Regions from separate parts of the Pseudomonas sp. SDO5522_S412 genome, predicted to be linked through region 3. Evidence: predicted binding sites of a transcription regulator. Region 3 holds the regulator's gene; each other region holds the start of a gene.
What was found. The regulator FliA, encoded in region 3, starts transcription of late flagellar genes. The targets are predictions, from matches to a motif close to CTAAAGTTTNNNNNNNNNNNGCCGNTAA.

Region 1 (5,440 bases), on a different contig from region 3:
CTGTCCGAATAGGAGTTCGGGTTGAAGGATTCGGAATAGCTGACGTAGGGCGCGAGACCGTTATCAAACAAGTAGAGCGCTCCGGCCCGGCCGGTCAGTTTGGTACGTTTATCACTGATCTCTGTGCCCAGCGGTCGTCCCGCTTCGGCAATGCGATTTTCATCGGAGGTCTCAACCCAGTCCTGACGCAACCCGAGGGAGAACCGCCACTTGTCCATCTCAATCAGGTCTTGCAGGTAAACGCCGGTCTGCTCGAGCCGGCGCAGATAACTGGTTGGGCTGTAATAGCTGATCTCGGAACTGCCATACACCGGGTTGAACGCATTGATTGGCGCAAGAGAGCCGCTGCTCCAGTCCACGACGGTTTTGCGCCGCTGATAGTCCGCCCCCATCAACACCGTATGCTTGGTCGCGCCGGTAAAAAATTCAGCCTGCAGCATGTTGTCGATGATGAACGCATGCAGCTTTTCGTCACCGCCTGAGTAATAGCGATTCAACTCATTACTGGTGGGCGTAGTCCAGCCATAGGCATATACCTGGTCCAGCCGGACCTTGGAGTCCAGATACCGAAAGTTCTGCCGCGCGGTGAAAACATCATTGAAGCGATGCTCGAACTGATAGCCGAACGACTGTTGATCACGCTTGTACCCATCAATGCCCGGCTCGCCTTCGAAGAAGTGATTGGAGATCCGCTGGCCGTTGCGCTGATGCAGCGCGCCATCTGCCGGCATGCCTCCGTGGTAGCCACCGTCGGGGTCATGCTGCAGGTAAGCCTGGAGTGTGAGGGATGTGTCATCGGTAAAGTCGATGCTCAAGGTGGGTGCCAGCGCGTAGCGTTTTTCCTTGGCATGGTCGAATTGCGTGTCGGACTTGTCTGCAAGCCCGGTCAGTCGGTAAGCAATGCGCTTGTCGTCATCCACCGGGCCGCTGAAGTCGAAACCCATGCCTCGCTGCCCTTGGGAACCTATCGTGGCCTGGACCTGATGGTATGGCTCAAACAATGGCTTCTTGCTGGTCAACGCCACCAGCCCACCCGGCGAGCTGCGCCCGTAGAGCACCGATGACGGTCCTTTGAGGATATCTACGCGCTCGAGGAAATACGGGTCCACCTGCATGGTGCTGTAGGTTCCGCTGTCACCCATGGATTTCAAACCGTCCAGGTAGATGTTATCCACCGAACCGTCGTTGAAACCACGCATCGCCACATAGTCATAGCGGTGAGTGGCGCCATAAGGGTTGGTCAGCACGCCAGGGGTGTAACGCATGGCCTGGGCAACGGTTTGCGAGCCTTGGTCGTCCATCTGCTCGCGGGTCACCACTGAAACCGTCTGAGACGTTTCCAGCAGCGCGGTACTGGTCTTGGTGGCGATCTGGCTGTGGGTCGCGTTGTAGCCTTCCATGCTGCCCAGGGCATTACCCAGGGCGAAGCCTTTGATGTCGGTGGTCGGCAAGGTCAGCGCCTCGCTCTCGGGCTGGACCTGCAACACGAAACTCACGTCGTCCTGCGCCTGCGCCTGCAAGCCTGAGCCGTTGAGCAATTGGCTCAGGCCCTGTTCGGCCGAGTACTCCCCGTGCAGCCCGGGAGACTGGCGGCCCTGAGTCTGCGCAGGCGTGCTGGAAAGGGTGATGCCTGCCTGACGGGCAAACTGATTGAGCACATCGCTCAGCGCGCCTGCCGGGATGTCATAGCGCTGGCTGATACGTTCGACCCCGCTATCAGCCGCGACACCGGCCACTGGCAGCAAGCCGATGCTCATCGTGGTCGACAGCAATGCTGCGCGTACGGCTTTGCCGAGCAAAGGGTAGGAAGAGGGAGAGTTGCTGAAAAAACGCACAGTCATTATCGAGATCCGTAGAGGTCGCTGAAGGCAGATTGAATTGCTTACTGTCTAAGCCGGACTCACGGAAAAAAGCCGCCAAAAATAAATCAGGCACGCCAAAAATAATCAGGCCTGACGCTCCAGGCTCACCCACCAGCGGGTGCGATAGCGCAGGCGCACAGGCAGCGTCTGCGGAAGGATCGCCAATAGTTTCTCGGTGTCCTCCAGGCGAAAAACACCAGACAAGCGCAAATCTGCGATATCGCTCGAGCAGCCCAGATAACCATGGCGATAGCGCCCTACCTCCGCCAGGAAGTCGGCAAGACGCATGTTGCGGGTGACGATCAACCCGTCGGCCCAGGCCCCTGTATCCATATCCGAAGGCGGCGCCAGAGCGGCCGCATTCTGACGCACCAGATAGCTTTCTCCTGCATGCACTTGAGTGAAAAGCCCGTCGGCGGTATGCGGTGAATGAATCGCCACGTTGCCTGACGCGACGCTCAGGCGTGTGCAATCGCTGTCCTGGCGCACCACAAATCGCCCGTCTATTCCTTCGAACAAACCATGGCGGGTGCGAACCAGCAGGGGGGCGGTCGCCGCGGCGCCGCAGGTCACCAGGATTTCCCCACGCACCAATGTGATCAAGCGTTGTTGCGGGTTGAAGTCGAGGTCCACTGCGCTATCGGTATTGAGCTGCAGGCGCGTGCCATCCGGTAGTTGCACGCTACGGCGTTCGCCAGTGGTGGTAGCCAGGTCAGAGGTCCAACGCTGCCAGCCGGTGAGGTCTCGGCTGACCCAGGCCGCCGAACCCATCAACAGCACGCCGGACAATACCTTCAATGCCTGCCGGCGCCCAAGGCGCTGGGCACTGTTCTCCAGCGCCACATGGGCCCCGGGAATCGCCGCCAACTGGCTGCTTAATTCATGCTGCAGTGCCTGCACGCGTTGCCAGGCCAACTCGTGTTCATGATGAGCCTCGCGCCAGTGCTCGCACTGCGCCTTCAGGCGGACATTGGCGCGATTGTTACGCAGACGCAGCATCCAGCTGATGGCCTGCTTGACCACCTGCGGGTCGATTCCTGCGCGCGCTGTGTTATCCATCGAGGTCATGCCTCATACCGCAGCACATAACAGTGATAAAGCGCCTCGGCGACATAGCGCTCCACCGAGCGCAGTGATACACCCATCTGCTGCGCAATCTGCTTGTAAGTCAGGCCGTCGCATTGAGCCAGTAGAAACGCCTTGCGTACCTTGGGCTTGAGTCCGTCCAGAAGCCGGGCGATGGACTCCAGCAATTCCAGAATCAACGCACGTTCTTCAGCACTCGGCGCCAAGGCTTCGGGCAAATGCGCGATGGACTCCAGGTAGGCGCGCTCGATTTCTTCGCGACGCCAATGATCGATCACCAGGCCCCGCGCGATAGTGCGCAGGAAAGCGCGAGGGGCCTTGAGTTCGAAACGTTCGGTTTTTTGCAGCAGCCGCACGAACGTGTCCTGGGCCAGGTCCGCCGCATCCGCTGCGTTACCCAGACGGCTGCGCAGCCAAGTGTTCAGCCAGCCATGATGGTTGCTGTAAAGCGTCTGTACTGCGTACTCGGATGAGGGCATTCACACGGCCTGGCAAAGCGTCACAAATGATAATTAGTCGCATTGTCGACAAGCCTGAAAAATTTTGCAACTCCTGACGTTAGAGCGCTACCACTGGTCGGTTTCTGACATTAAAAGCAGATGCTTCTCACAAATTCCTAAGATTTATCCTGCCTTGGCCGAAAGCCTGACGAGCCATGCGTGCACCGAAATAGAGCAGTCGCAGAGTCTGCCTATACCGTTACATGGAATGTTGCATCCGGCACGCTCACCCCCTTTTGGCAAAAAGAAGTCAATGAAATGAATCTCAAGTTCAGTCATAAAATTCTGTTGGCCGCGTCAGGCGTAGTGGTTCTGGCCTTCGCGTTATTCACGTTCTACAACGACTACTTGCAGCGCAATACCATCCGGCAAAACCTGGAGTCGTCCATTCAGCAATCCGGTGAACTCACCGCCAGTAGCGTGCAGAACTGGCTCAGCGGGCGGGTGCTGGTACTGGAAAGCCTCGCGCAAAACGTGGCCCATCAAGGCAGCTCTGCCGATCTTCCGGGGTTGGTCGACCAGTCGGCATTTACCTCCAACTTCCAGTTCACCTACGTCGGTTCCACCAACGGCGTGTTCACCCAGCGTCCCGACGCCAAAATGCCCGACGGCTACGATCCGCGTCAGCGTCCCTGGTACAAGCAAGCTGTCGCAGCCGACAAGACCATGCTTACACCGCCCTACATGGCTGCGGTAGGCGGGCTGATCGTGACCATCGCGATGCCGGTGAAAAAGAATGGCGAACTGCTTGGCGTGGTCGGCGGTGACCTGAGCCTGCAAACCCTGGTGAAGATCATCAACTCGGTGGATTTCGGCGGCATCGGCCATGCATTCCTGGTCAGCGGTGATGGTCAGGTGATTGTCAGCCCGGACCAGGACCAGGTGATGAAGAACCTCAAGGACATCTATCCCGGCACCAACGTGCGCATCGAGAAGCTCAGCCAGGAAGTGGTCTTGAATGGCCAGGAACGGATTTTGTCCTTCACCCCTATCAGCGGGTTGCCGAATGCCGACTGGTACATCGGCCTGTCGATCGACAAAGACAAAGCCTACGCACCGCTGGGTAAGTTCCGTACCTCGGCATTGATCGCCATGTTCATTGCGGTTGCCGCCATTGCCGTGTTCCTGAGCGTCCTGATCCAGGTCTTGATGCGCCCGCTGACCACCATGGGCCGCGCCATGCAGGACATCGCCCAGGGCGAGGGTGACCTCACCCGCCGCCTGACAGTGGAAAGCAAGGACGAGTTCGGTGACTTGGGCAGTGCCTTCAACCAATTCGTCGAGCGTATTCACGCGTCAATTTCCGAAGTTTCCTCGGCGACGCGCCAGGTGCACGACCTGTCCCAGCGAGTAATGGCCTCGTCCAACGCGTCGATCATCGGTTCCGACGAACAAAGCGCGCGCACCAACAGCGTGGCCGCAGCGATCAACGAACTGGGGGCCGCCACGCAGGAAATCGCGCGCAACGCTGCTGATGCTTCGCAACACGCCAGCGGTGCCAGTGAGCAGGCCGATGATGGGCGCAAGGTGGTTGAGAAAACCATCCTGGCGATGTCGGAGCTTTCGCAAAAAATCAGCCTGTCCTGCACGCAGATTGAAACCCTGAACGCCAGCACCGACAACATCGGCCACATCCTGGACGTGATCAAAGGCATCTCCCAGCAAACCAACCTGTTGGCCCTCAACGCCGCGATTGAAGCTGCACGTGCCGGTGAGGCCGGGCGTGGGTTTGCCGTGGTGGCGGATGAAGTACGCAACCTGGCGCACCGCACCCAGGAGTCGGCAGAAGAGATCCACAAAATGATCACCTCGCTGCAGATTGGCTCGCGTGAGGCCGTGACCACGATGAACGCCAGCCAGACCTCGAGTGAAGAAAGCGTCGAGGTCGCCAACCAGGCCGGTGAACGCCTGGTCAGCGTGACGCAGCGGATCGTCGAGATCGACGGGATGAACCAGTCGGTAGCGGCCGCCACCGAGGAACAGACCGCCGTG
Region 2 (5,440 bases), on a different contig from region 3:
CGGAAGGTTTTCAGTTCGCGCTTCGGCGGTGTAACCAGGCCGGCCCATACGGTTTCAATCGACGCCACGATCATTGCACCCACCAGCACCACGGCCATCGGGCCACGTTCGGTGTCGAAAATGCAGGCAACACGCTCGTTACGTGCAAACAACTCCGGCACATTTTCGGCCGTGGTCTGGTTCACCGAGAAGATTCGGCCAGGGATATAAACCATTTCCCGCAGGGTGCCGGCCAATGGCATATGCACCCGGTGGTAGTCCTTCGGCGACAGGTAAACAGTGGCGAAATCGCCGCCCATGAACGGCGCAGCCACCGCCGCATCGCCGCCCAGCAATTCCAGCACGCTGAAGCTGTGGCCCTTGGCCTGGAACACCCGGCCATGTTCAATCGGGCCCAACTGGCTGACCGCGCCATCGGCCGGGCTCAACACCGCGCCTGGGGTCTGATCCAGCGGGCGTGCACCGTCTTTCAGTGCGCGGGTGAAGAAGGCGTTGAAGTGCTCGTAAGCGGTCACGTCTTCAACCAGGGCCTGGGACATGTCCACTTGATAACGCTTGGCAAACCAGCTGGTGAACGCATTCTTGAACCAGCGCACGCGGCATTCGGCAATGCAACCGGCCAGACGCGACAGCAGGTGGTGGGGCAGCAAATACTGGCTGAGGATGAACAACTGCTTTTTCATTAACTGTCCTTAAACCTTAAATCTCAACGGGGGTGTCGGGGTGGTTGCCCCATTCGCCCCAGGAACCGGCATAACCTTTGACTCGCGGATAACCGAGCGCCTTGGCCACCAGGTAGGTGAAGCCAGAACGATGGTGAGTCTGGCAGTGGGTGATGATTTCTTTGTCGCGGGTCAGCCCGAGGTCTTCGAGGATCTGCGGCATGTCGCGGCGGATGCGCAGTTGGCGTGCCTTGTCCATGCCGGCGGTCCATTCGAAGTTCACCGCGCCCGGGATGTGTCCACCCTTGGCCGCGAGGACTTTCTCGCCGGAGTATTCCAGCGGGCCACGGGCGTCCCAGATGCCGAGGTCGGCAGCGCCGAGACGGCTTTGCAGGTATTCGCGGGTGGCGGTGGGTTCTTCATGCAACGTCAGGCTGACCGGGCCGCCGGCGCTGGCCGGTACCTCGGTGGACACTGGGTGTTTTTCTTCCAGCCACGCCAGCAGGCCGCCGTCGAGGTAGTGGTACTTCTTGTGGCCGATGACGTCGAGCATCCAGATGAATCGCCCGGCCCAGCCACCGCCTTCGTCGTCATACACCACGTAGGTGGCATCCGGGGTGTGGCCCAGTTCGCCGAACAGCTTTTCAAGATCGGACTTGCCCGGCAGCAGGCCCGGCGCCGGTGGCTGGCCCAGTTGGGTGCGTTTTGGATCAACGAAACGTGCGCCGGGGATATGCCCTTCGGCGTAACGCGCAGCGCTGGTGAGGTCCACCAGGATCAGGTGTTCGGCATCGAGGCGACCGAGCAGGTCACTGGCCTCGATGACCAGCGGCAAGCCAGAGAAGTCAGGCATGTGAGGTCTCCTGGGCATAAAAATTGGGCGCTAAGGGAGGGCGATTGTAGCGCAAGCGTCAGGCACTGCGGTTGGTAAAGCTGTGCAGGGCCTTTTCGATGCATTGGGCGGTTTTGCCGAAGGCCTGCACGGTGGTTTCCGAGAACGGCCCGCCGCCCTGGTCGGCCACCATCAGCATCACCACCCGGCCATTGCAGCTCAGGGAGCGCAGCAGCAGGTGTTCGCCCTTGAACAGGCGGCGCAGTTCCGGCGGCAGCAGTGCCGAGAACTGGGCGTGGTTGTCGGGGTTGAGGCGCACCTGGGCGGACTTGGCCAGCAGGCGTTGCAGCAGGGTGCTTTGCGCCACGTCGAGGCTCATGTGGTCGGCGTCCTTCGGCAGGCCGTCGACTTGATGCACACGCAAGGTGCTCAAGGTTTTGTCCGCCATCAGCAGCATCACCCGTTGCATGCCGCAGGCCACGAGGGCTTCCTTGGCGCAGGTGGTCAGGTGCATGGCATTGGCAAAGCGGCTCGGCTCTACGAGCAATTCGGTGCAGCGCTTGCGCCAGATCGCCAGGGACTCGGCGGTGGGCGGGGGGGCCGGCAGCAAACCGTGGTGAACGCGCTGCACATCCCATGGCCAGATCAACGACAGCGCCGGGTGCCACAGGTCGCGCATCAGGGTGCTGCGGGCGCTGATCGCCGCGTGTTGGTGGGACTGTTGCTGCACTTCGGCCAACGGTTGTTGCAGGTAAAGCGCAGTGAGGTATTGCCAGCGCTGGGTGTGCGGGCAGGTCCAGGACTCCTGCGCCGCCAGCGCCAGGCCGTTGGCCAACAGCACAGTGTTGGCCGGCTGGTTCAGCCAGCGACGCAGGTTCGGGTCGGCATCCAGCAACTGCTGTTGGCGCAACGGCTCGTCTTCACGGGCAATGCTCAGCGCCTTGACCAGCAAGCGTTGTTCCGTCAGCAGCAACGTATAACCCTGGGATACCCAGATCGGCAGGCGCCAGGTGTTGGTCAACCCCAGGCACAGGTCCAGCAGGCGTACGCCGAACAGCTCCTGTTCGACTGTGCGGGCCGATTCACCCTTGTGAATCACCCGCAGCTCCCATTCTTCCAGCAGCTTGGGATAGGCAATCGCCATCGGCCACAGCGGCGAAAGGAACAGCAGGCTGCCCCAGTGAATGTCTTGCCACAACCGCGCCAGGCGGCTGGCGAACAGGCCGCTGGCTTGTTGCGAAGCGTGCTGGCTGATCATCTGCAGCTGGCGCAGAGCCACGGGGATTTCATTCAGCGGCACGGAAGGCAGGCGCCGCAGCAGCTCCTCGGTGCGCTTGAGGCCGAGGCGATTGATCGCCACTTCGAGGTTTTCTGCCGGCTCCGCGAGGCTGCCGTGGGCCTGGTTATTGGCCTCGCGCATCACGCTCAGCACCAGCGCCGGGCTGTTCTGCATCAGCTCTGCAATATCCCGCAACGAACTGCGGTTGTCGCCGATGGCCTTGCAAACCCGGTCGTGGCTCGCCTGTGGAACAGGCAACAGCACATCGTCCAGGCGCTTTATCCAAGCGGCGAGGGTGGCGGGTTTTTGAGTTGGGACTGTCGTTTCATTTGCCATGATTGGGGCGCGATCATCACTTGCGGTCAACACGCCCGGGACGGGCCGAACTGGTTTTTCGCCATAACGGGCTATAGTCTGGCGCAGATTTGCCGATAAGTAGAACAAGAGTTTTCAACTCTTGCGAATATGACCCTGAACCCGACGGCGCAAGTACTCATCCCCTATGGCTAAAATTATCGGCATCATCGTCGTCATCGCGAGCGTGCTCGGCGGATACGTCCTTTCCCACGGCAAGATTGCGGCGCTGATCCAGCCTTTCGAAGTGCTGATTATCGGCGGTGCGGCGTTCGGCGCATTCCTGCAGGCCAACCCCGGCTACATGACGATGCACGTGATCAAGAAGTCGCTGGGCATGTTCAGCTCGCGCTTCTCCCACACCTTCTACCTGGAAGTGTTGGGGCTGATCTACGAGATCCTCAACAAGAGCCGCCGCGAAGGCATGATGGCCATCGAAGGCGACATCGAGGACGCCGCGGCGAGCCCGATTTTCGCCAAGTACCCGGCCGTGCTCAAAGACGAGCGCATGACCGCCTACATCTGTGATTACCTGCGCATCATGTCGTCCGGCAACATGGCGCCCCATGAGCTGGAAGGCCTGTTCGACATGGAACTGTTCAGCCTCAAGGAAGAGCTGGAGCACCCATCCCATGCCGTGACCGGCATCGCCGACGGCATGCCCGGTTTCGGTATTGTTGCCGCGGTGCTCGGGATCGTGGTGACGATGGCCTCCCTCGGTGAAGGCGACCAGAAAGCCATCGGCATGCACGTAGGTGCGGCACTGGTAGGTACCTTCTTCGGTATTCTCGCGGCCTACGGTTTCTTCGGCCCGCTGGCCACGTCCCTGGCCCACGATGCCAAGGAAGAAGTGAATCTGTACGAAGCCATCAAGGCCTGCCTGGTGGCTTCGGCTTCCGGCATGCCGCCATCGCTGGCGGTGGAGTTCGGGCGCAAGGTTCTGTATCCGAAGCACCGTCCAAGCTTCGCTGAGCTGGAACAAGCGGTTCGCGGTCGCTAAGCCATGGAAAACAACCAGCCGATCATCATCAAGCGCGTCAAGCGCTTCGCTGCGGGGCACCATGGCGGCGCCTGGAAAATCGCCTTCGCCGACTTTGCGACGGCGATGATGGCGTTCTTCCTGGTGCTGTGGCTGATGTCCACCGCCACGCCGGAACAGAAGATCGCCATCGCCGGTTACTTCAAGGACCCCATCGGTTTCTCCGAGAGCGGCACGCCTTTTGTGATCGACCTCGGTGGTTCGCCGCAACTGGCGCCAGAGCGCACCATCAACCCGGAAATCAAGACCGACTCGCCCCAGGAAAAGATCCCGATCGAGCGCGACACCGTCGAGAGCATGGCCGAACAGGTCGAGCAGGAACGCCTGGAATTGCTGCTGCAGGAACTGCAAACCAAGGTTGAGGAAAACCCGCAACTGCTGAAGTTCAAGGACCAGATTTCCTTCGAGATCACCCCGGATGGCTTGCGCATCCAGATCACGGACGCCGCCAACCGGCCGATGTTCGATTCCGGCAGTGCACGCTTGAAGCCGTACTTTGAAGACATCCTGCTGGCCATGGCCGACACCATCAAGGCGGTGCCGAACAAGATCAGCATCAGCGGCCACACCGACGCCAAGCCGTATGCAGGCCAGGGCGACTTCGGCAACTGGGAGCTCTCGGCCAACCGGGCCAATGCCGCGCGCCGTGCACTGGTGGCCGGCAGCTATCCGGACCCGCAAGTGGCACGGGTGGTGGGGTTTGCTTCCTCGCAGCTGTTTGATCCCAAGGATCCGTTCAATCCGATCAACCGACGCATCGATATCGTCGTGCTGACCAAAAAGGCCCAGCGTGCAATTGAAGGTGACCCGCCTGCGACGCCACCGGTACCGACCCAGGGTGAAGGCGCGCCGGGCGAAGTGCCGGCAGACCCGAACGCACTGCCGCCGGAGCAGGAGCCGCTGCCAGCCCATGAGCTGCGGCAGAAGCTGAACCTGTTTGACGATGGCGGTGTGAAGGATCCGACTCAGCCAGCCACTGGCTCGTAAGCAGGTACAAAAAGGCCGCGATGATCGCGGCCTTTTTGTATCTGCTACATCCTGTAGGAGCGAGCTTGCTCGCGATGGACGTTAACGATGACGCGTGCTCTCTGAATGCACGCGGCGCCCTCAAGCTTTTCGCGAGCAAGCTCGCTCCTACATGTTAATAGCTGGTCTCGGGCAAGCTGGCGATGATCGAGCGATAGCTGTTCATTCGCTGCTGCTGCACGCGGCCGTCTTCCAGTGCCTTGAGCAGGGCGCAACCCGGCTCGCGGTCATGTTTGCAGTCACGGAAG
Region 3 (5,440 bases):
CCAGTTCCAGGTTGATCTCTTTCTTGAGCTGGCGTGCCAGGTCGCGAACCAGGCGCGGGAAACGGCCGAAGACTTTCTTGATCGGCTGCATCCGGGTCTTCATGACGGCGGTCTGCAGGTCTGCGGTGACCACGTCGAGGTTCGACACGGCCTTTTGCATGGCCTCGTCGCCACTGTTCAGGCCCAGGCGCACCAGGCGGTTACGCACCAGCACCAGTTCGCCGACCATGTTCATGATGTCGTCCAGGCGCGCGGTATCAACCCGCACGGTGGTTTCGGCTTCACTGGCCGGTTGCTTGTCCGGGGCCGGGGCAGCCGTGGCAGCCCGGGCCGGGGCTGGAGCCGGAGCCGGAGCCGCTTTCGCTGCGACAGGCGCGGCAGCCTTGGCGGCAGGAGCCGGTGTTGCGACAGCCGCGGCAGCAGCCGGTGCAGCAGCGCCGACCACTTCGGTGAACTTGCCCTTGCCGTGCAGTTCATCCAGCAGGGCTTCGAATTCGTGATCGGAGATCAGTCCATCGGCGGCCGGCGCAGCAGCGGGTGCCGCAGGCGCGGCGGCCGTTGCAGCGACTTCCGGCAGAGCCTCGGCGGCAAACGAGCCTTTGCCGTGCAACTGGTCCAGCAGCGCTTCAAATTCGTCGTCGGTGATTTCATTGCTGACGGGCGCCGCGGCTTCCGTTGGCGCTGGCGCTGCGGCCACCGCGTCCGGGGCAAACTGGCCCTTGCCGTGCAACTGGTCGAGCAACGACTCGAACTCGGCGTCGGTAATGTCTTCGGTGGTCGGCACCATGGCCGGCGCACTGGCTGCCGGCGCTTCGGCTTCGGCCTTGACGGCGTTCAGCGAGTCCAGCAGTTGTTCAAATTCGCTGTCGGTCACGTCGCCCGCAGGCTCGGCAACCGGCTCAGCCACTGCTTCCACCACGGGAGCGTTGGCCGCAGGTTCCGCCAGGCGCGCCAGGGCGGCCAGCAGTTCCGGCGTGGCGGCAGTGATCGGTGCGCGCTCGCGCACTTCACTGAACATGCCGTTGACCGCGTCCAGTGCTTCCAGGATCACGTCCATCAGTTCCGAGTCGACGTGCCGCTCACCCTTGCGCAGGATGTCGAACACGTTCTCGGCGATGTGACAGCACTCCACCAGCTCGTGGAGCTGGAGGAAGCCGGCGCCCCCTTTTACAGTATGAAAACCGCGAAAAATTGCATTGAGCAGGTTCGCATCATCCGGTCGGCTTTCCAGCTCGACCAGTTGTTCGGACAGTTGCTCTAAAATTTCGCCGGCCTCTACAAGGAAATCCTGAAGGATTTCTTCATCGGCGCCGAAGCTCATGGGTGTGCTCCTTAGAAGCCTAAACTGGACAGCAAATCGTCTACGTCGTCTTGCCCGGATACAACGTCTTCACGTTTATCGGCATGAATCTGCGGACCTTCACCCTTGGCGAGGTGTTTTTGTGGATCTTTTTCAGAAAGGATCGCTGCGCGGTCATGTTCGATGCCGGCAAACCGGTCGACCTGGCCCGCCATCAACACCAGTTTGAGCAGGTTGCTTTCCACTTCGGTGACCAGTTGGGTCACACGCTTGATCACCTGACCGGTGAGGTCCTGGTAATCCTGGGCCAGCAGAATGTCATTGAGGTTGCTGGAAACCGTGCGGTTTTCCTGCTCGCTGCGGGACAAAAAGCCCTCGACCCGACGCGCCAACTCACGAAACTCCTCAGCGCCCACTTCCCGACGCATGAACCGGCCCCAGTCAGTGCTCAGGGCCTTGGCTTCACTGGCCATACCGTTGACCAGAGGCGTGGCGTTTTCCACCAGGTCCATGGTGCGGTTGGCCGCCGCCTCAGTCAGCCTGACCACGTAGGACAGGCGTTCGGTGGCATCCGTGATCTGCGAGATTTCCTCGGCCTGGGGCATGTGCGGGTCAATCTGAAAATTGACTATCGCACTGTGCAACTCACGGGTGAGCTTGCCCACTTCCTGGTACAGGCCGCGGTCACGGGTCTGGTTGAGCTCATGGATCAACTGCACCGCGTCGCCGAACTGGCCTCTTTCAAGGCTTTCGACGAGTTGATGAGCATGTTTTTTCAGGGTCGACTCAAAGTCGGCCTGCGATGATTCTTTATGCTCCATAGCTCCCCCGTGGCAGCATCAATGACCGATGCGTTCGAAGATCTTTTCGATCTTCTCTTTCAAGGCCAGTGCAGTGAATGGCTTGACCACGTAGCCGTTGACCCCGGCCTGGGCGGCTTCGATGATCTGTTCACGCTTGGCTTCAGCGGTCACCATCAGCACAGGCAGGCTGCGCAGTTTTTCATCAGCGCGCACGTGGCGCAGCAGATCGATACCGGTCATGCCCGGCATGTTCCAGTCCGTTACCAGAAAGTCGATGCTCCCGCTGTTGAGGATCGGAATCGCCGTAATACCGTCATCCGCCTCGACCGTGTTAGTGAACCCAAGGTCACGCAACAGGTTTTTTATGATCCGCCGCATCGTTGAGAAGTCATCAACGATGAGGATTTTCATGTTCTTGTCCAATTCGACCTCCAAGCAGTCTTAAACGCGCCCAGCACCTGGGCGCGCCATATCAATCAACAGGCGTTACACAAAAAGGACTACCGGGGGCGCACCACGGGCCAAGCCCGTCCGGGCGCAGGGCCTGGACGGTATCGTTCGCAGTGTCCCCACACTGCCTGTCAGCGCGCTCGCCACTCTCCCAAACGCCCCCGCAAGCGGGCCGCGCACTGGCTGTGTAACTGGCTGACCCGCGATTCGCTGACCCCCAGGACCTCACCGATTTCCTTGAGGTTCAGCTCTTCGTCGTAGTACAGCGCCAACACCAGTCGCTCACGCTCCGGCAAATTGGCTATCGCGTCCGCCAGCGCGCTCTGGAAGCGTTCATCTTCCAGGTCCCGTGACGGTTCGAGATGGGCACTCGCGCCGTCCTCGTGCAGCCCTTCATGTTCGCCGTCCTGTAAAAGGTCGTCGAAACTGAACAGCCGGCTGCCCAAGGTATCGTTCAAAATCCCGTAGTAATCGTCGAGACTCAATTGGAGTTCGGCCGCAACTTCATGATCTTTAGCGTCGCGACCGGTTTTTGCTTCAATTGAGCGAATTGCGTCACTCACCATCCGCGTATTGCGGTGCACTGATCGCGGCGCCCAATCACCTTTACGCACTTCATCGAGCATGGCCCCACGGATACGGATACCCGCGTATGTCTCGAAACTCGCGCCCTTGCTCGCGTCGTACTTGGTCGACACTTCAAGCAGGCCGATCATCCCGGCCTGGATCAAGTCCTCGACCTGCACGCTGGCAGGCAAGCGCGCCAGCAGGTGATAGGCAATGCGCTTGACCAGGGGCGCATAGCGCTCGATCAATTCGACTTGACTGTCACGTGCCGACTTCTTGTAAAGGTTGTAGCCGCTGGCTGTCATAGCACCGGTCCTGCGCTCGTCTGATGCACCAATCGCTCGACGAAAAACTCCAGATGCCCCCGGGGATTGGCGGGCAACGGCCAGGTATCGACCTTCTGGGCAATAGCCTTGAACGCCAATGCGCACTTCGAACGAGGGAACGCTTCATAGACCGCACGCTGCTTTTGCACGGCCTTGCGCACACACTCGTCGTAAGGAACTGCGCCAACGTATTGTAAGGCGACATCGAGGAAGCGATCCGTGACCTTGGTCAACTTGGCGAACAGATTCCGCCCTTCCTGCGGGCTTTGGGCCATGTTGGCCAGCACGCGGAAGCGGTTCATGCCGTAGTCGCGGTTGAGCAGTTTGATCAGGGCGTAGGCGTCGGTGATCGAGGTGGGTTCGTCGCACACCACCAGCAACACTTCCTGCGCTGCGCGCACGAAACTGACCACCGACTCGCCGATCCCGGCGGCGGTGTCGATCACCAGTACGTCGAGGTTGTCGCCAATGTCGCTGAACGCCTGAATCAGGCCGGCATGTTGCGCCGGACTCAGGTGCACCATGCTCTGGGTGCCGGAAGCGGCCGGCACGATGCGAATCCCGCCGGGGCCTTGCAACAGTACGTCGCGCAGCTCACAGCGGCCTTCGATGACATCGGCCAGGGTATGTTTGGGCGTCAGTCCCAGCAGAACGTCGACGTTCGCCAGCCCCAGGTCAGCATCCAGCAGCATGACGCGACGGCCAAGCTCTGCCAGGGCCAGGGACAAATTCACTGACACGTTAGTTTTCCCGACGCCACCTTTGCCGCCGGTCACCGCGATCACCTGTACGGGATGCATGCTGCCCATTTTATTTCTTTACCTTGTCTTGCTTAGACGCAGGCTACATAAGTTGGCCGCGCGAACTGCTGGCAGGCCATCGATGTAGATACTTTTCACTGTCATTTTTAAATAGAAAGCCATGATGCCTCACCCAACTCGCTTGTTCGGGCTGTGGTAGAGGTCAGCAAACATGTCAGCCATAGCTTCCTCACTGGGTTCTTCCTGCATTTGCACGCTGACAGCCCGGCTGACCAACTGATGACGGCGCGGCAGATGCAGATCATCCGGGATTCGCGGCCCGTCGGTCAGGTAGGCGACCGGTAATTCATGACTGATTGCCAGGCTCAATACTTCGCCCAGGCTTGCCGTCTCATCCAGTTTAGTCAGGATGCAACCCGCCAGCCCGCAGCGCTTGTAGCTGTGGTAGGCGGCGGTCAATACCTGCTTCTGGCTGGTAGTGGCAAGCACCAAATAGTTTCTGGATTTGATCCCGCGCCCGGCCAGGCTTTCCAGCTGCATGCGCAGGGCCGGGTCGCTGGCTTGCAGGCCGGCGGTGTCGATCAGCACTACGCGCTTGCGCAGCAATGGGTCGAGGGCGTTGGCCAGGGACTGGCCCGGGTCGACGTGGGTCACCGGCACATTGAGGATGCGGCCCAGGGTCTTGAGTTGTTCCTGGGCGCCGATGCGGTAGCTGTCCATGCTCACCAGCGCGATGTTCTGGGCGCCGTACTTGAGCACGTAACGTGCGGCCAGCTTGGCCAGGGTGGTGGTCTTGCCCATGCCGGCCGGGCCGACCATGGCAATCACACCGCCTTCTTCCAGGGGTTCGATTTCCGGGGTGACGATCATCCGCGCCAGGTGGGCCAGGAGCATGCGCCAGGCCTGGCGAGGTTCTTCAATTTGCGTGGTCAGTTGCAGCAGGTCGCGGGACAACGGGCCGGAAAGGCCAATGCGTTGCAGGCGACGCCACAGGTTGGCCTGTTGTGGCTGGCTGCCCTGCAACTGGTTCCAGGCCAGCGAACCCAGCTGCACTTCCAGCAGTTCACGCAGGCCGTTGAGTTCGAAACGCATCGAGTCGAACACCCGCTGGTCTACCGCCGGCGCCGGGGCTGGCGCAGCAGGACGCGGTGGTTCAACAAAAGTCGGCTCTACCAGCGGCTCGGACGCGGTCAACGGCAGCCCGGCAAACAGCTGGCGATTGGTGGAGGCGTC

Region 1: a site for FliA is predicted at 3,565-3,592, ahead of ACW9I6_RS13760 (methyl-accepting chemotaxis protein). Genes of this name have one in related genera too.
Region 2: a site for FliA is predicted at 3,181-3,208, ahead of motA (flagellar motor stator protein MotA). Genes of this name have one in related genera too.

Annotation. Positions count from the first base shown of each region.
Region 1 is NZ_JBSVWQ010000052.1:2,031-7,470, forward strand. Features, by position in the region: gene ACW9I6_RS13745 (TonB-dependent siderophore receptor) at 1-1,841, opposite strand, end outside; gene ACW9I6_RS13750 (FecR domain-containing protein) at 1,947-2,930, opposite strand; gene ACW9I6_RS13755 (sigma-70 family RNA polymerase sigma factor) at 2,927-3,427, opposite strand; gene ACW9I6_RS13760 (methyl-accepting chemotaxis protein) at 3,707-5,440, shown strand, end outside.
Region 2 is NZ_JBSVWQ010000076.1:17,937-23,376, reverse strand. Features, by position in the region: gene asd (archaetidylserine decarboxylase) at 1-683, opposite strand, end outside; gene ACW9I6_RS17065 (rhodanese-like domain-containing protein) at 700-1,515, opposite strand; gene ACW9I6_RS17060 (HDOD domain-containing protein) at 1,574-3,109, opposite strand; gene motA (flagellar motor stator protein MotA) at 3,276-4,127, shown strand; gene motB (flagellar motor protein MotB) at 4,131-5,153, shown strand; partial or broken gene ACW9I6_RS17045 (outer membrane lipoprotein carrier protein LolA) at 5,174-5,305, shown strand; gene rsgA (small ribosomal subunit biogenesis GTPase RsgA) at 5,308-5,440, opposite strand, start outside.
Region 3 is NZ_JBSVWQ010000079.1:17,454-22,893, forward strand. Features, by position in the region: gene ACW9I6_RS17355 (chemotaxis protein CheA) at 1-1,321, opposite strand, end outside; gene ACW9I6_RS17360 (protein phosphatase CheZ) at 1,333-2,121, opposite strand; gene ACW9I6_RS17365 (chemotaxis response regulator CheY) at 2,140-2,514, opposite strand; gene fliA (RNA polymerase sigma factor FliA) at 2,685-3,425, opposite strand; gene fleN (flagellar synthesis regulator FleN) at 3,422-4,255, opposite strand; gene flhF (flagellar biosynthesis protein FlhF) at 4,376-5,440, opposite strand, start outside.